One region of the Clostridium sp. AM42-4 genome, then DNA from elsewhere that is predicted to be linked to it. Evidence: predicted binding sites of a transcription regulator. Region 1 holds the regulator's gene; the other holds the start of a gene.

Region 1 (9,562 bases):
TGGCAGAGGTCTTCTCTTTTTCATCGGCTCTGGAAAAATGGGTAAATAAGCCCTCCAGCTCAATTCCGGGAAGCCTGCCGATCGCTGCCGCCAGGTCTGCTCCGGCTTCATCAGCCTCCATACCGATCCGGCGCATGCCGGTATCGAGTGCAAGGTGAACCTTTGCCGTCTTATGCAGACGGACTGCCATCTCGGACAGCGGCTTTGCCTGCTCCATGGTAAAAATGGCCGGGCGGATCTCCTCCTCGATCAGCTCCTGGTAGCGGGATGGATGGGTTACTCCCAAAATCAAGATCATTTTGCGGATCCCGTTGCGGCGCAGCAGCATCGCCTCATCTGCTGTTGCGACTGCATAGCCGTCCACATAATGCTCAATGGCCTCTGCCACCGGCACGGAGCCGTGACCGTATGCATCTGTCTTGATGACTCCGATCATCCCTGTTTTCTGGTCAATATTCTGTCTCATGGACTCCATATTAAAAACAATGGCATCTAAATCTACCGGCGCATAAACCCGGGTGTACTGCTTGTGATTCATAATATCCTTTTGTTCCTCATTTCTATCTGTTTTTCCATTATTTCCGGCTATTCTGATGATCTGGTCCTTTTCCAATGCTGTTTGCAAGGTCTGTTGCCAATACTCCGTTGTCTCCCAGCATGGCTGCCGCATATTCCCCGGCCCGGCCATGCAGATAGACTCCAAAGGCAGCCGCCTCTGCACATTCCATGCCGCGGGCTAAAAGGCCGGCGATCACCCCGGTAAGCACGTCACCGGAACCGCCCTTTGCCATGGCACTGCAGCCACTCTGGTTGATCCAGGCATTTCCATCCTTATCGGTTATGACAGTTACCGCATCCTTCAGCACACAGATGGTTCCATACCGCGCGCTGTAGGCTCTTGCCTGCTCTAACGGTTCCTTCTTGATACCGGCTGCCGAAACCGATACCAGACGGCTCATTTCCCCGATGTGGGGCGTTATGATGATATTCTCTGTAAAATAACGTGTCAGGTACGGATGGGATGCCACACAGTTTAAGCCGTCTGCATCGAGCACGATCGGCACATAGGCATCGGAAAGCACCGTCTCCAGAAGATATTCCGTGTATGGTTCCTGCCCCAGGCCCGGTCCCGCCACGATCACATCCGCCCAGGCACAGGCATCCTCCAGGATTTTCTGCATGGTTTCCTCATTGTCAGGATCATAACAGGAAACGATCGCCTCTGGAAGCTGTGTCTGCAGGATCTGGCGGTTTTCTGGCACTGTCAGGACTTTCACAAGTCCCGCACCTGTGCGGTAAGCGCCTAATGCCGAAAAATAAGCTGCCCCGCTCATTCCACGGCTTCCTGCAAGGATCAGCACCTTGCCAAAGGTTCCCTTATTTCCATCCGGCCTGCGCACAGGCAGCTGATTAAGATCCTCCGGGGTCAGGATCTTTGCATCCCATCCCGCTTTTTGAAGGCTGATTTCCGGAAAACCAATATCGGCAACGGTCAGTCTGCCTGCATACTGCTTTCCCGGATAAAGGAGCAGGCCGGTTTTTGCGTAGCCAAAGGTTACCGTCACATCGGCCCTGAAGGCAATGCCCATCACCTCACCGGTACTTCCATGAATCCCGGAGGGCGTGTCTACCGCGATCACGGAAGCATTCCATTTCTGCCTCAGTCTCTCCAGCGTTTCTAAAACCTGTCTGTATGCCCCAGTAATCTCCCTGCCAAGCCCGATTCCAAACAAGGCATCCAGAATGATATCATATGGCTCACTTTCATATGTTTCCTCTGTAACCTGCACAAGCTGCAGCTTTTGCGCGATCCGCTTTTGTGCTTTCATCTCTTCCGAATCGTGCTCCGGGTTTCCCGCAAAGAACAGGCGGACTTCATAGCCGCGCCCCTGCAGGATACGCCCTGCTGCAACCCCGTCTGCACCATTGTTCCCGGTTCCGCAGGCCACCAGGATCCGCGCACGCTTTCCCAGCCCCCGCTCATCTGCCATGCACACTGCTGCCTCTGCAACTGCAAGCGCAGCACGCTCCATAAGGACCATGGACGGGATTCCGATTCCCTGTATGGTATTTTGGTCAACAGCCTTCATCTGCTGTGCCGTTACTGCATAATCCACTATTTCTGCCTCCTTGCAACAGCCACAGAACCTGCCCGCAGCACGCCAAACTGCTGTTTTTGTGCTGCCAAAACAGCAACAGCAAAAGCCGGCAGGCACGATAACTTTCCTTATCCCTGCCTGCCGGCTCTTTTTCATTGCTGCTCACGCGTGCGTGCCCAGCAACGAGATCCTGCCGTTACGCTTCGCTCTGTGCCTTTTTCTTTTCCTCTTCCAGCTTGCGGTCCTGCATGCTGCACACCCGGTAAGACAGGCGCATGAGACTTTCTGAAAGGTGGACGTTCTCAACAACGACGTCTTCCGGTACATTTAAGTCTACATGGGCAAAATTCCAGATTGCCTTGATCCCGGCATTTACCAGACGGTCTGCGATTTCCGGTGCCTTTGTCTTTGGGATCGTCAGTGCCGCCATCTGGACATCGTTATCCTTGATGAACTGCTCCAGATCATCGACACCGCGGATCTCAATACCGCGCACCACAAGACCGATCAGTCTTGGATTGATATCGAACATTCCTTTGATGATAAATCCACGCTTCTCGAAATTTGCGTAATTTGCGATTGCCTGCCCCAAGTTACCGGCACCAATGATGATCAGGTTATGCTGACGGTCGATCCCAAGAATCTTTCCGATCTCTGTATACAGGTATTTCACGTTGTAGCCGTATCCCTGCTGTCCAAACCCACCGAAATTATTTAAGTCCTGACGGATCTGGGAAGCGGTAACCTTCATCCGGGTACTCAGTTCGTTGGATGAGATACGCTCGACACCTGATTCCAAAAGCTCTCCGAGGTAACGGTAATACCGCGGAAGCCTTGTAATAACTGCTTTGGATATCTCTCTGTTTTCCATGCTGCACATCTCCTATACGTAAACTATTGGATTCTATTATAACCGTTTGCGAAATCTATGTCAATGTTCAAACAATTCCTGAACAAAAAATACACAGAAAGCCCTTTACAAGTGCCAAAAACCTATATTATACTTGATAAGTCTTATAGTAGAAAATGTAACGAAATGGAGTTATTTATGATTTTATCATGTAATCACATCAGCAAAGCATTCGGTACAGATGAGATTCTGTCCGAGGTTTCCTTCCATATAGAAGACCAGGAAAAGGCCTCCATTGTCGGGATCAACGGGGCCGGGAAATCCACCCTGCTAAAGATCATCGTAGGCGAGCTTGCCGCCGATTCCGGCGAGGTTGTACTGGCAAAGGGAAAAACGCTCGGTTATCTGGCCCAGCATCAGGATCTGGACAGCAGCCGTACCATCTATGAAGAATTAAAAGAGGTCAAACAGCCCATCATCGACATGGAGCTCGATATCCGCGATCTGGAGATCCGCATGCAGCATGCCACCGGCGAGGAATTAGAACAGATGCTTTCTGCATACAGCCGTTTAAGCCATACCTTTGAGCTGGAAAACGGCTATGCATGGCAGAGCGAGTTAACCGGCGTCTTAAAGGGCCTGGGCTTTACCGAGGATGAATTTAACAAATCTGTCTCCACGCTTTCCGGCGGACAGAAAACCCGTGTTTCCCTTGGTAAGCTCTTACTCTCCCGCCCGGACATCATCCTGCTCGATGAGCCGACCAACCACCTGGATATGGAATCCATCGCTTGGCTGGAGACCTATCTTTTAAACTATAACGGGGCAGTCATCATCGTTGCCCATGACCGGTATTTCTTAAACCGCGTAGTCACAAAGGTCGTGGAGCTCGAGATGGGGCATGCATCGGTTTACCTTGGCAACTACACCGCCTACAGCGAGAAAAAGGCCATGATCCGCGCTGCCCAGATGAAGGCCTGGTTAAACCAGCAGCAGGAGATCAGGCATCAGGAGGAGGTCATTACCAAGTTAAAATCCTTCAACCGCGAAAAGTCCATCAAGCGTGCTGAAAGCCGCGAAAAGATGCTCTCTAAGATCCAGGTTCTGGACAAGCCTGCAGAGATCCAGGACGAGATGCGCATCAGCCTGGAGCCGCATATCGTCAGCGGAAACGATGTCCTTACCGTTCGCGATCTGGACAAATCCTTCGGCAGCACTCACCTGTTCTCCCATGTCGATATGGATATCAAGCGTGGGGAGCGGGTTGCCATCATCGGAAATAACGGAACCGGAAAAACCACTATTTTAAAGATCATCAACGGCCTGCTTCCGGCCGATTCCGGCACGATTACCCTCGGCTCGAAGGTACATATCGGCTATTATGACCAGGAACACCATGTCCTTCATATGGAAAAGACTGTATTTGAGGAGGTTTCAGACGCTTACCCAAATCTGACCAACACCCAGATCCGCAACATTCTTGCCGCATTTTTATTTACCGGTGACGATGTATTTAAGCGTATCTCCGATCTAAGCGGTGGAGAACGCGGACGCGTTTCCCTCGCAAAGCTCATGCTTTCCGAAGCCAATTTTCTCATCCTCGATGAGCCGACCAACCATCTGGACATTACCTCCAAGGAAATTCTGGAAAACGCATTGAAAAACTATACCGGAACCGTGCTTTACGTTTCCCACGACCGTTACTTCATCAACCAGACCGCTACCCGGATCCTGGAGCTGACCGGACAAACCTTCTTGAATTACATTGGCAATTACGATTACTATCTGGAAAAGAAGGATCTGATGAAGGAATTATATGTTGCTCCGGTGCATGCAGGAGCTGCTGACGCATCGCTGGCAGACTCCCAGCATCTTGTGCAAAGGGACCGCGCTATCGGCACTGCTGCCGCAAATGGAAAATTAAAAGCCACCGGTGTCCCGGAGGCACAAAAAGGCACTGCTGAAAGCGAGGTCAAGCTGGACTGGAAGGCACAAAAGGAAGAACAGGCCCGCATCCGCAAGCGCCAGAATGATCTGAAAAAGGTCGAGGATGAGATCCACCGTCTTGAGACACGCGACGGCGAGATCGATGCGCTTCTCTCTCAGGAGGAGGTTTACACCGATGTTGCCCGCCTTGTGGAACTGAATAACGAAAAAGAGTCCCTTAAGCAAAAGCTTGAGGAACTCTATGAGACCTGGGAAGAGCTGGCAGAATGATCTGCCAGCTCCTTTTTCTATCTCTCTTTCCATATTCTCTTTTGCATCCCCTATCGTTTTAGTAGGTTTATCATCCTCGATTGTATGGTTTTTGTCAATACTCACTTCTCATCTTTCTGATGCAGGATTTTCTCCAACTCCTCACACACCTCCGGGAAACCGCGCTGCAGGTCTTCTTTTTTCTCGCCACCCACATAATCGGAAAATAATTTTCCAAAGCAGAATGCTGCATCCGACGCATAATAATCCGGGATTTCCAGAACATCCTCAAGGACCGGACCTGCATTCCAGAATTTCTGCATCATGGTGCTGTCTTCCCGGTAACAGCCCGCCTTATACCCTGCGTACTCCCCAAAAGCCTGCAGGATCGCGTCTGCATCACAGAATTTTGCCTTTTTATAGCGCCGGTCGGTATCATGATGTACATAATAGATACCGGAAGAGGTGGATGGTGCTTCAAAATAGCTTTTTTTCTTATAAAACAGGAACTGCCAGCCATCCTCCACAAACTGGGAAAGCCAGCCGCGCGGAACCTCATACAGATAGTCCGTGATCAAGTCCTTATCCTCTGCATCGGGCCGCTCTGTCCCGATCACACGGATCTCATGGTTCTTTTCCTCCTGTCCGTTCTCCCCAAGAAACTTTAATTCCACATACTGGTTTCTTGCCATATGGCCATTGCTGAAAAAGAAATAGCGTTCCCCGTCAATGTCCCTCTGGCCACCGGTCTGCAGCCAGCCGCGCTCATCGAACCAGTACCATTCTCCCTCATAAAAGAGCCAGCCTGTGTGCAATGTGCCGTCTTCATCCCGGTAGGTCCAGTGGTGGTCCTTTCCATAGCTCCAGTTTTTCCCCCCGCTTCCCGGGGCATCCATTGCCCGGGAAGGAAACAGGGCACCGGCCGAAAGCGCCAAAACAGACACCAGGCATAGTGCGCCCTTCCGAAACCTATGGTTCATCGCGATTCCATCCTTTCTCCATATGCAGCAACGCGTTATTTCTTATAAACAAAAAGGAGGTGCGCTTTTTACAGCGTCACCCCCATTCGAGATCAGATTATGAGCAAGACGATAAGCCGGGTTATGTCGTTGAATGGTCATCTATCTAGACCAGATGTCACCACCTGGTTCAAGCAACCTACCCGAAAGCAGGCGGGCCGCCTTATGCTTTCTGTTCGGTCTTGCTTCGAGTGGGGTTTACATGTGCCCCGTCTGTTACCAGACGGGCGGTAGTCTCTTACACTGCCCTTCCACCCTTACCGGCAAAGCCGGCGGTATATTTCTGTTGCACTGTCCCTGGAGTCACCTCCGCCAGACGTTATCTGGCACCCTGCCCTGTGAAGCCCGGACTTTCCTCTCCCGCAGCCTTTCGTTTCTGCGGCAGCGACCATTTGTCTTACTCAATGTTCCCTATTCTACCATCATTCTGAAATACTGTCAACTATCTCCGGTCCATATCAGACTTTAAAACATCCTCCACCGATAAACTCGCGGATCAGGGAATTATGCGGGATCTCTTCGCTGCTGACACCAAGGAAATAATCCAGGAATTTTAAGAGGCGCTTGGCCTCCACATACTCCGCGCTGTCACGCGGAACGGAAAACAGCACCGGCTCCGCATACTGCTTCAATACTGCAAGCTCATAAACAAGGGCGGAATTGAACATCACATCTGCATCCTCCTGATATGGGAAAATATTATCCTCCTCTCCCTTTCTCACGGAAGGCCACATGCGGATGGTTGCCTGGGCCGAAGCCCCCCTGGTCCTCGCATCCCGCACGATCCGGCGGATCAGGCGCCCGTCTGTGGTCGGGATCCGGTTGTGCTCATCGATGTTTAACTGGGTCAGGGCACTGATATAGATCTTAAATTTGTTTTTCCTCGGCAGGGCGTAGGAAAGCTTTTCATTCAGGCAGTGGATTCCTTCGATCACCAGCACATCATCCGGTCCCAGCGTCAGGTAATCCCCATGATATTCCCGCTCACCCTTGATGAAATTATACTCTGGCAGCTCCACAGTCTTTCCTGCCAGAAGATCTGTCATATTCTGGTTAAACAGTGCGGTATCCAGACATTCCAGAACCTCATAATTGTAGTTGCCGTGTTCATCCTTCGGACTGTCCACGCGGTTTACAAAATAATTATCTACTGCGATCGGGTGAGGCTTCAGGCCCTTTGCCTTTAACTGGATGGAAAGCCTGTGGGAAAATGTGGTCTTTCCCGACGAGGATGGCCCGGCGATCATGACAAGCTTCGTATCCGGACGGACAGCGATCTGCTCAGCGATATCGCCGATCTTTTTCTCCATCAGCGCCTCCTGCATCAGGATCAGCTCGCTGATCTTTCCCTTGCAGATGACATCGTCCAGGGCTCCTACCGTCGGAACTTCCAGCTGTCTTCCCCAGCCCTCGGTCTCGCTTAACACCTCAGCCAGCTTTTCCCGGTCGTGGAATGGTGCCACATGTTCCGGGTCCTGCTGTTCCGGAAGCAGGAGCATGAAACCATCCCGGTACGGGATCAGGTCAAAGTACTTTAAATAACCGGTATTCTGCACCATATAGCCATAATAATAATCCTCAAAGCCGCCTATGCTGTACAGATTTACCCGGGATACCCGGCGGTAATGGAACAGGCGCTCCTTCTCATACATCCGGTGCTTATGAAAGATTTCAATGGCCTCGTCCGTGGTTACGTTCCGCTTCATGATCGGAAGCTTTGCCTCCACATATTCGGTCATCTTCGCTTTGATCCGGTCTGCCAGCTCCTGGTCTTTGGCAAAGTCCCCGTCCGATTCAATAAAAAGGCCATTGGCAATGGCATACTCCACGGAGACCTTCCGGATGTGTTCTGCCCCTGCTACCTCATAAAACGCTTTTAAGAGGATTAGAAGCACACTGCGCTGGTAGGTCTGGATTCCCGGTTTATCCGCAGCCGTTAAAAATTCAATCTTTGTTCCTTCTTTTACTTTCTTATGAAGCTCCTGCAGCTTTCCATCTACCGTAGCCAACAGGATCTCATGGGAAAAACGGCACTGGAATTCTTCTGCCACTTCTTTTAAGAGTGTATCCTCCTGATACTGTTTTTTCTCTCCCAATACACACACGCGAACCATACGCACTCTCCTTTCAAACGATTCCATTCCATCACAGGCTACAGGAGTTATAAGGAATTTCCCACCTATGCATTATATCAGATCACACGGGCCGGAAAATCCGGTGCTGCCTGGAGTACCTCTAGCGTACTGCCCGAAACATTTCTGATATAGTCAGCCATAAACGGGATAAAAATATGCTCCAGCCCATAATGGCCAGCATCCAGGATCGCCATTCCTGATGCCGCTGCATCGATCGCATCGTGATGCCCAATGTCCCCGGTGACCAGCACCTGGACCTTTTTTTCCAGTGCATAGCGGATCATGCTGCCTCCCGCACCTGGAGACACTGCCACGCGGCTGACCGGCTCCTTTACCGCATCGCTTCCGTACATGAGAAGAAACGGCAGGCCAAAGGCTGCTTTTACCCGGTCTGCAAACGCATCCAGCGGCACCGGCGCTTTCAGGCTTCCTGCTTTTCCGATCCCAACCGCTTCGCCGTTTACCTCACCAGTCACCTCAAGCGGTACCCCGTTCAGGATTTCCAGACGGTCCGCTGCCAGATCTGCCATACAGCCTGGCGCTGCATCAAAGTTTGTATGCATGGCAAAGTAAGAAATATCTGCCTGCAGCAGTGTCACGATCCGGCGGCTGATAAAATTCTCATCGTTTACCTGCTTTAACGGCCGGAAGACAAGCGGATGATGGGTAAGAAGAAAGTCTGCCTTCTCCTTTACCGCCTGCTCTACAACCCGGTCCGTGGCATCCAAAGCAACCAGCACCTTCTTAATTTCCTTATCTCCCCGGCCGGCCAGAAACCCTGGGTTATCCCAGTCACAGGCCAGCTCACGCGGGGCCAGCTTCTCCAGCTTTTCAATCAGCTCCCTGCAAAGCATAATACGCCTCCTTTGTCTCTTCCAGTTCCCTTAACAGGCCTTCGGCCCGCTTTTTTGCACCATCTGTATTGCTTAATGACAAATGCTTTAAAAGCTCTTCGCCCTGGGACAGCTCCCGCTCAAGGAAGGCACGCAGGACGGGGTCCTTTTTGCGGATCAGGTCTGCACCGTATCGGTATTCGTACTCATGCGTATAGTGCATGCTTCCCGGGCTTACCTGTAAGATCACATAGTATTTTCCCTCATCGAAAAGCATCTGCTCCTCCAGAATAGAAAAGCCAAGCTCTTCCAGTCCGTGCCGGAACACAGAAAGCTCCGACTGCGGGGAGAGCACATAATGCTTTACACTGTCATACATATGTGCGCCATCCTTTAAAATGCGCAGCATCAGCTCTCCGCCCATCCCGGC
Region 2 (9,562 bases), on a different contig from region 1:
CATCGATTCCCATCATCTTTGCTGCTTTTGCATTCTGCTGACTGGCTCTCATAGCCAGACCAATCTTGGTTTTAAATACGATAAATACCAGAATCAGCATCAAAACAACAGAAACCACACACATCATAACCTGGGTCAGAGTAATGGAAACTTTGCCAAGCTTGATCATGCCGTAACCAAAAATGTTCGGGAAGTTTCTTTTTTCTGAACCGATAAAAACAATCAGGAGATTTGTGATAATGTTGGAAATACCGATCGTGGTAATCAGAGATGCGATAGGCGGTGAGCCTTTTTTACGAAGAGGTTCCAGTGCGATCTTATCAATCATGATTCCCAACACACCAGTTACTAACATACTTAAGAGAATCCCTGGTACAATGCCGAATTTCATGCTAACAATGAATACCATTGCAATTTCCGCGCCGAACGCGTAAATGGAACCATGTGAGAAATTGACCAGTCGAAGGATTCCGAATATGAGCGAATAGCCGACTGCTATTAACGCATATCCCATTCCCAGGGCTAAACCATTAAAAACCTGTTGAGCAAGCATTGTGGCTCCTTTCAAAGATACCGGGAGCCGGAAAGCACGCTTTCCGGCTCCCTTAGATGTACTTACATGAATTGTCGCTTTCGTTTATTTCATTTTTACGAATTTGCCATCTTCGATGGTTACTTTTACGAATTCCTTATCTACATCACCGTTGGAGTCAAACTTGGTCTGACCGGTAACGCCCGGATAATCAACATTGTAAAGTGCGTCTTTTACTTTAGCAGACTCAGTAGTGCCTGCATCCTCGATTGCGGTAAGCAGCATACCTACGGAATCGTATGCCTGAGAGGTCAGTGCAGACGGTGCGCTGCCGTAAACATCGGTGTACTGTTTTACATATGCCTGGATCTCAGGATCATCGGAATCTGCGAAGAAGATAACCGGGAAGCATACGCCGTTTACTGCGCTTCCGCCCAGCTCAAGAAGCTGCTGGCTGTAAGCGTTGGAGAATGCAATGATAGTAACATCCGGGTTAACCTGCTTGTACTGCTTTGCAACCGGTGCTACCAGGTTGTACATACCACAGCAGATAACTGCCTCTGCGCCAGCTTCGTTCAGCTTTGCGATTGCTGCGGAGTAGTCATCAGAACCCTCCATAACTTCCTCGTGAGCTACAACCTTAACACCCTTATCACTCATACCATCAATGATGTCGTTAATGATCTTGGAGGTATTGGTTCCCCAGTCAGTCATAATGGAAATGATACCAATATTTTTCTTTCCAAGGTCATTCACTGCAATGTCAACACTCGCACCACCCTCTTTAGAAATAACGGTGTTGTTTCTGAAAATATAATCACCGATAGAGGAATAATCCGGATGGGAAGAGGACGGGGAAATTTCGATCACGCCGTTCTCCTGATAGATCGGAGCTGCTGTCATACATACGCCGGAAGCAAAATGTCCGATCACACCTGCGATGTTATCTTTGTCAGATACGATCTTCTGTGCGATGGTGGTTGCTTCCTCTGAGGTGTTCTTATCGTCGTACTCTACGATCTGAACCTCTCTGCCAAGGCATCCGCCGTTATCGTTCCACTTCTGGGCCATAAGCTTTGCTGCGTTTGCGAAGCCGATACCATACTCAGAGTTATCTCCAGTCATCGGTGCTGCGACTGCAATGGTGATCGGGTTGGAAGTATCCAGATCACTGCTGCCGCCCTCTGCTGCTGCAGAAGTATCGGCTGCTGCATCCTTCTGTGCTGCAGTGGTTTCCGGGGTGCTGCTGCTCTGTGAACCGCCGGAGCAGGCTGTTGTCAGCGCCATAGCTGCCGCGAGTGTCAGTGAGACTGCAAGATTTCTTTTCTTCATACTTTGTTCCTCCTTATTTTATGGATCACGTTGTCCAAATTTTCGTTTTCGATGTTTTAATTTTACAATTTTATCATTAAAATGTCAATTGTATTTGTGCATTCTGTTCAGCTTCGTGGTTTCTGCCTTGTTTTCATTTGTTTTATTTGCATGATTTATAGCATTATCACAAAGCAGTTTCAGATGTATGTGTCATTTTGAGACATGGTGGATCATGTCCATTAAGATCCGGGCTCCTCCTCATCAATCACGGCTCCTCCTTTTCCCTTTCCGATGTAGGAAAAAACCGTCATGCTCCCTTTTCCAGAAACATGACGGCATTGTCTCCTTGTTGCGATTTTTAATTATGTCTGACAAATTCAAACACATCGTTGTATATTTTATACATCATTTCTCTTTTTCTGTCAAGAATTCGAAGAACAAATTATTTACCGCTCTATTTACCTACCAATTTGCAGGTTTTGCCTATCAACCTACTATCCATACAGGTAATAGGAATTTCTGTCTACAGGCAGGCATTCTCTAAACGGAAAATCCCTATTCCTAAGCATCACCGTCCCAGCTTCCTGATGTACGGAATTACCATCACTGCCGCGACAACCATCGATGTCACCTCCGCCACCGGAGTTGCCCATGCCACACCGCCGACTCCAAACAGATTGGAAAGCGCCGTCATAAACATAAACAGCGGCATTGCCAGCGTAGCTGCGGCCACCTGCTTCGGATCTCCCAGCTGACCGATAAAAAACGTATCTGCCATATTATAAATGATCGTAATGATCTGGCTTACAACCGTCGGCACCGCCAGCATCAGGATTGCCTGTGCCACCGGCATGCTCGAAAACAAATTATTATTTTCTGATTTCATCTGCGCTGCACCTCTCTTCCCCTTGTTTTAAACTGTCAATAAAACACTGGATTGCAAAATGAAAGCTCTCCTCCACCATCGCCGGGTAATGGGAAAAGAAGCCCTGCTCCTCCTGCGAGATAAATCCATGCATGCCCTGCTTTGTCAATTCTCTATAAAGTAAGAGGCCCCGGACGTATGTCCGGGGCCTCTTACTTTCCATCTATTATATATTCCTTTATTGTTTTTATTTTCCGTAGTAAGCTCTTAAATACATCTCCTTGATCTCGCTCATCAGCGGGTATCTCGGGTTTGCACCGGTGCACTGGTCATCGAATGCCTGCTCAACCATAGCATCCAGGGTATCCAAGAAGTACTTCTCGTCAACACCATACTCCGCGATGGTCTTCTTCACGCCAACTGCAGCCTTCAGTTCCTCAATCTTCTCGATGAGCTTCTTCACTGCCTCTTCATCGGTCTTCGCCTGAATTCCTACGAAGCGTGCGCACTCTGCATAGCGGGCCATGGTGTGCGGATACTGGTACTGGGAGAAGGTTCCCATCTTTCTCGGGCACTCAGCAGAGTTGAACTCTACAACCAGGGAAATAAGCAGGGCGTTTGCGATACCATGCGGCAGATGATGGAATGCGCCAAGCTTATGTGCCATGGAGTGGCAGACACCTAAGAATGCGTTTGCAAATGCCATACCAGCCATGCAGGAAGCATCAGCCATCTTGCTTCTTGCCTCTACATTGCTGCCATCGTTGTATGCAGCCGGCAGGTACTCAAAGACATTCTTCATAGCCTTCAGTGCCAGACCATCGGTGTAATCGGTTGCCATAACAGAAGCGTATGCCTCCAGTGCATGGGTCAGAACATCCACACCAGATGCGCTGGTTAAGCCCTTCGGCTGGCTCATCATGTTATCGGTATCTACGATCGCCATATTCGGCAGCAGCTGATAGTCTGCTAACGGATACTTCACGCCGGTTTCCTGATCAGTAATAACCGCGAACGGAGTTACCTCGGAACCAGTACCGGAAGAAGTCGGAATTGCTACGAAGTAAGCCTTCTCGCCCATCTTCGGGAAGGTGTAAACACGTTTCCGGATATCGATGAAGCGCATTGCCATGCCCTGGAAATCTACTTCCGGATGCTCGTACATTACCCACATGATCTTACCGGCATCCATTGCGGAACCACCGCCCAGTGCGATGATGACATCCGGCTGGAATGCGGTCATAGCCTTTGCACCCTCGATCGCATTTGCCAAGGTTGGGTCCGGCTGTACGTTGGAGAAGCACTGGTAAACAATACCCATTTCATCCAGCTTATCGGTGATCGGTTTGGTATAACCGTTCATATACAGGAAGGAGTCCGTTACGATGAAGGCTCTCTTCTTGCCCATAACATCCTTCAGCTCACTTAAAGCAACCGGCATAGAACCCTTCTTGAAATATACCTTCTCCGGTGTACGGAACCACAGCATGTTCTCTCTCCTCTCAGCAACAGTCTTAATGTTCAGCAAATGCTTTACACCTACGTTTTCAGAAACCGAGTTGCCACCCCAGGAGCCGCAGCCCAGTGTCAGAGACGGGAGCAGCTTGAAGTTGTACAGGTCACCGATACCACCCTGAGAGGACGGAGTATTGATCAGGATACGGCAGGTCTTCATAGCCGCTGCATGCTTCGCCATCTTCTCTTTTTCATTGATATTAATATAGAGGGAAGAGGTATGGCCATAACCGCCATCTGCGACCAGACGCTCTGCCTTTGCGATTGCCTCATCAAAGGTCTGTGCCTTATACATTGCAAGGACCGGAGACAGCTTCTCATGTGCGAACTCCTCGCTGATGTCCACGGACTCTACTTCACCAATCAGGATCTTGGTATCCTCCGGAACCTCAACACCTGCCATCTGCGCGATCTTAAATGCGCTCTGGCCAACAATCTTTGCGTTCAGGGAACCATTGATCAGGATGGTCTTTCTTACCTTCTCGATCTCATCCGGCTTTAAGAAATAACAGCCGCGGTATTTAAACTCTTTCTTTACTGCCTCATAAACCGGAGCCAGTACTGTTACAGACTGCTCGGATGCACAGATCATACCATTATCGAAGGTCTTAGAATGGATAATGGAGTTTACAGCCAGCTTAATGTCTGCAGTTTCATCGATGATAGCCGGAGTATTACCAGCACCTACACCAAGTGCCGGTTTGCCGGAAGAATATGCTGCCTTTACCATGCCAGGGCCACCGGTTGCCAGGATGATGTCTGCATCCTTCATAACAGTGTTCGTAAGTTCCAGAGACGGAACATCGATCCAGCCGATGATGCCCTCCGGAGCGCCGGCTTTCACTGCTGCATCCAGAACAACCTTAGCGGCTGCGATGGTGCAGGCCTTTGCACGCGGATGTGGGGAAATGATGATGGCGTTTCTGGTCTTTAAGCAGATCAGGGTTTTGAAGATTGCGGTAGAGGTCGGGTTGGTAGTCGGGATTACGGCTGCAACCAGGCCGATCGGCTCTGCAATTTTCTTGATACCATACGCCTTATCTTCCTCGATCACACCACAGGTCTTCATATCTTTATATGCGTTATGGATATGCTCTGCAGCGTAGTTGTTCTTGATCACTTTATCCTCTACAACGCCCATGCCAGTTTCTTCTACTGCCATCTTCGCTAACGGAATACGCATCTGGTTTGCTGCGATTGCTGCTGCATGGAAAATTTTATCAACCTGTTCCTGCGTATAAGTAGCAAATACCTTCTGTGCCTCACGCATAGCGGCCATTTTCTTTTCCAGTGCTTCTACATTGTCGATGATTGCCGGAACTGCTGTTGTTTCTTTCTTCGCCATGTTCTTATCCTCCAACGATTCATTTCCATCAAAGCCAACGCATTCCGTTTCATTTGCGTTGGTTCTTTCCAGGTTCAGTTCTTTTTGCTTTGTTTTCTGTTTACTGCTGATTCGATTTTGTTTTCATTCATTTCCGGCGCTACATTCCGTTGCGCCTCAGTGGTTTGAAATCAATCATTCTTTGATATTTTTTTGACGATTAATTCTGTTTGTATTATACCACTCGTTAAATAATTGTCAATATATTTTTTTATTTTCTTTCTGTCTTTTTTTCTGTACAACATAAAAAGAGGTGGAAAAACATTCTCCCAGATTGTTTTTCCACCTCTTATATTATCACTCCTGCGGCTGCTTCCGCTCCCGGTATCCAAGTGCCTGCTCCAGTGCTTCCTGTTCCTCTGCACCAAGCAAAACCTCCGTCTCTCCCCGTTCTACATCCTTTAAATAAAGATAACAGCCTTCCCGGCTATGAACGGAATTCAACACAAATCCTGTGTTGGTATAATCCAAAAGTGCCAGTGCAAAGCTTAGATTTCCACCCATTCCTTTAAATGCATTGTACTTTACAATACCAATCTTCTGGAATGCTGCACGGCTATTTTTATTAGCTGTCCGGATTGAATCCTTATTATAACGATCCTGTGCTTTCAGATCAATGATATCGTTCATCTGCTCAACGATTAGGTTCTCCATCGTCTCTGCATCTTTTCCGCGCATAAAAATATCATATCTGCGGTAAAGCTTCCGCATGTTGATCAGGCACATAACTGTCACAACAAGCAAAATCAGGGTCAGGACCGCTGATGCGATCAGCAGATACACCGGGTCAAACCCAAGATTATTTAATATACTTCCTTCCATAGATAAATCCCGTCTTTCCGTTTTGTGGTTCGGTTCATATGCAACCTACATCGGCTGGATTGATTCAATCAGCTCAACAATGCGTTCCAATTCTGCCTCCGAATAATATTCGATTTCGACTTTTCCTTTTGTTTTATCCTTACGGCTGATGTTAACCTTAGTTCCCATCACCGTCTTCATCCGGTTCTCCATATCCTGGAATACCAGTTCCACCGCTTCATCTACCTGGGACTTTTTCTTTTCCTTCTTCTCCCGTCCCAACAGTTTTACTGCTTTTTCGATTTCCCGGACACTTAATTTCTCCTGCTCAACCTTCTGAGCCAGTGCCAGCTGCTGCTGCGGATCACTCACGCCAAGAAGTGCACGTGCATGACCACTTGTAATACGTCCTTCCGCAAGCATCTGCTGCACTTCAGGAACCAGATTCAGCAAACGCATGCTATTCGTGATCGTTGTACGGTTTTTAGAAACACGCTCTGCAATTTCTTCCTGCTTTAAAGAAAACTCCTGCATCAGCCGCTGGTATGCGAGCGCTTCCTCGATAGGATTTAAGTCTGCTCTCTGCACATTCTCAATCAATGCAATCTCCATAGTCTGCTGTGGACTATACTCTCGGATTACCACAGGAACCTTCTTTAATCCTGCTAATTTTGCTGCTCTCCATCTGCGTTCACCGGCAATGATCTCGTAGCTATCACCCTTTTTCTGAACCAGAAGCGGCTGCAAGACACCATATTTACGGATAGAATCCGCCAGCTCCTCCAGCTGTTCTTCATCGAACGCTTTTCTTGGCTGATCACGGTTCGGCTCGATCTCAGAAACCGGAAGCTCCAGCTCTGTCTGGGCTTCCTCCTCTGCTTTCAGGGCATTCGATGTAACATTCGCTGTATCTTCCAGGTTGAGACTCATCTGACCGTCCAGATCATCCTCCTGTAATTTTTTCTCGCCCGTCTTCGCTGTCTTTTCGGCTTTTCTGGTTTTCGCTCCATCGTTTTCTGGCTTATGATTCAGAGTATTTTTTCTCGCTCTTTGCGTCGCGATCGCAGCCTTCTCAGCCTTTTCCTCTGCAATAACTTCCTCTACCGTATCCTCTCCAAACAACGCTCCAAGGCCTCTGCCTAATCCTCTTTTTGCTCCTGCCATTTTTATTCTTCCCCTCTGCTAATTACTTCTGCTGCCAGCATCCGGTAACTCTCCGCACCTGTCGACCTGGTGTCGTAAATGTTGATCGGTTTTCCATGACTCGGTGCCTCTGCCAATCTGACATTTCTCGGAATGATCGTTTTGTAAATGTTCTTATTTAAATGTGCTTTTACATTCTCAACTACCTGAAGTGAAAGATTTGTTCTTGCATCATACATGGTAAATACGACACCTTCCAGCTCCAGCTTCGGATTCAGCTTTTTCTTTACCAAATCAACCGTCTGAAGAATCTGGCTCAATCCCTCCAGTGCATAGTATTCACACTGGATCGGTACCAACACCGTATCCGCTGCAGTCAATGCATTGATCGTCAACAGACTTAACGACGGCGGACAGTCAATAATGATATAATCGTAATTCTTTTCTACCTTTTCCAGTTCCAGCTTCAACAACGACTCTTTGTTCGGAACATCCAATAATTCAATCTCTGCGCCCGCCAGATTCACATCTGACGGAAGAACATCCAGATTCTCCTGCACCTCTTTAATGATGCATTCTTCCAGAGTACACTCGCCGACCAGCAATTCATATACGGTCTTGTCCATGTACCCCTTTTCAAATCCAAGTCCACTGGTCGCGTTTCCCTGCGGATCAAAATCCACCGCAAGAACCTTCTGACCTGCTTCTGCCAGACATGCAGATAAATTAATAGCAGTCGTAGTTTTTCCTACGCCGCCCTTCTGATTTGCAATTGCTATTATTCTTCCCATATAACCATCCTTATATTTCTCGCCAAAAAGCAGATTTCTTGTTGCCGTTCACGTAAGCATATCCGGCTTATTTAAAACAATAACGTTAGTATAGCACACTTTTTTCACTTTTCCTATTCTTTGTAATAAAATCAGCTTGAAAATACAAAATATTCCTATTTACAGACGCATATTAACATATACAAATGTTTCACGTGAAACATTTCTTCTTCATCTGTGAATGGAAATGAGAACGATACAAATATATTTCAATTTAGGCAGGCGTGGATTGAAATGTACATTCTGTTCGTTCTGCCATTCTCCGTCTGCGTCGTTTTTCCTCGCGGAAGCGTGGATTGGAATTACTGTTGCATCTGTTGAATTTAGTGTTGCTACCGTCACTTTTCTCGCAGAATCACAGGATGAAATCATTCTACTGGAAGCGGTTGCATCTTTCATAAAAAAATACTATACTTATAACATGAATTCCTAATTGTTTCAGCACTTTGTTACTGTTTACGCATTGCGCAAATAGCAACCCATCTTTTCATAATTAAAAGGAGATTTTATGAAAGCAAAAAATAAATTACTCACACTCCTTATACTTTCTGCCAGTGCCGCTGCCACTACTGCAGCAATCAACAAAGCCATTCAGGTTTCAGCTGTTTCTAAAAATCTGCTTGCTGAGCCAGAATCTCTCTGTTTTAAATGGCGCCTTGGCAATATTCACTACACCAAAGAAGGAAGCGGCAAACCACTTCTGCTCATCCATGATTTGAATCCAATGGCTTCCGGTCACGAGTGGAAACAACTGATTCCATTGTTGCGTGATGAATACACCATTTACACAATTGATCTTTTAGGATTCGGCCGTTCCGAAAAAGCAAATATGACATACACAAATTTTTTATATGTTCAACTGATTTCTGATTTTATTAAATCAGAAATTGGACACCGGACCAATGTAATTACGTCCGGTGAATCAGCTTCTATTCCGCTTATGGCATGTGCTAATAATCCAGACCTATTCGATCAGATTATGGCTATCAATCCACTCAGTCTTCTGGATTTCAGCACAATTCCAGGGAAAACTGCCAAAATGTATAAATGCATCGTAGAGTTACCCATCATAGGCACTCTGTTATACCATATTGCAAGCAGTAAAAAAATGATTACGGAAGAACTTGTGACAAAAGGATTTTTCAATCCCTACTCTGTAAAATCCAGCTATGTAGATT

The links. Region 1 encodes Rex, which represses fermentation and respiration genes when NADH is low (regulators of the CRP and FNR family bind a similar motif). Its sites were predicted from a motif close to ATTGTTAANNNNTTAACAAT; they were not measured.
Region 2: a site for Rex is predicted at 5,794-5,813, ahead of adhE (bifunctional acetaldehyde-CoA/alcohol dehydrogenase). Genes of this name have one in related genera too.

Annotation. Positions count from the first base shown of each region.
Region 1 covers NZ_QUIK01000003.1:97,350-106,911, reverse strand. The annotation lists gene alr (alanine racemase) at 1-538, opposite strand, end outside; gene DW922_RS03295 (NAD(P)H-hydrate dehydratase) at 576-2,117, opposite strand; gene DW922_RS03290 (redox-sensing transcriptional repressor Rex) at 2,296-2,970, opposite strand; gene abc-f (ribosomal protection-like ABC-F family protein) at 3,148-5,166, shown strand; gene DW922_RS03280 (hypothetical protein) at 5,268-6,125, opposite strand; RNA gene rnpB (RNase P RNA component class A) at 6,222-6,568, opposite strand; gene DW922_RS03270 (nucleoside kinase) at 6,623-8,278, opposite strand; gene DW922_RS03265 (Nif3-like dinuclear metal center hexameric protein) at 8,356-9,153, opposite strand; gene DW922_RS03260 (class I SAM-dependent methyltransferase) at 9,131-9,562, opposite strand, start outside.
Region 2 covers NZ_QUIK01000020.1:20,653-30,214, reverse strand. The annotation lists gene DW922_RS14100 (branched-chain amino acid ABC transporter permease) at 1-553, opposite strand, end outside; gene DW922_RS14095 (ABC transporter substrate-binding protein) at 638-1,864, opposite strand; gene DW922_RS14090 (MATE family efflux transporter) at 2,415-2,732, opposite strand; gene adhE (bifunctional acetaldehyde-CoA/alcohol dehydrogenase) at 2,959-5,571, opposite strand; gene DW922_RS14080 (DUF4446 family protein) at 5,908-6,432, opposite strand; gene DW922_RS14075 (ParB/RepB/Spo0J family partition protein) at 6,478-7,575, opposite strand; gene DW922_RS14070 (AAA family ATPase) at 7,578-8,345, opposite strand; gene DW922_RS14065 (alpha/beta fold hydrolase) at 8,893-9,562, shown strand, end outside.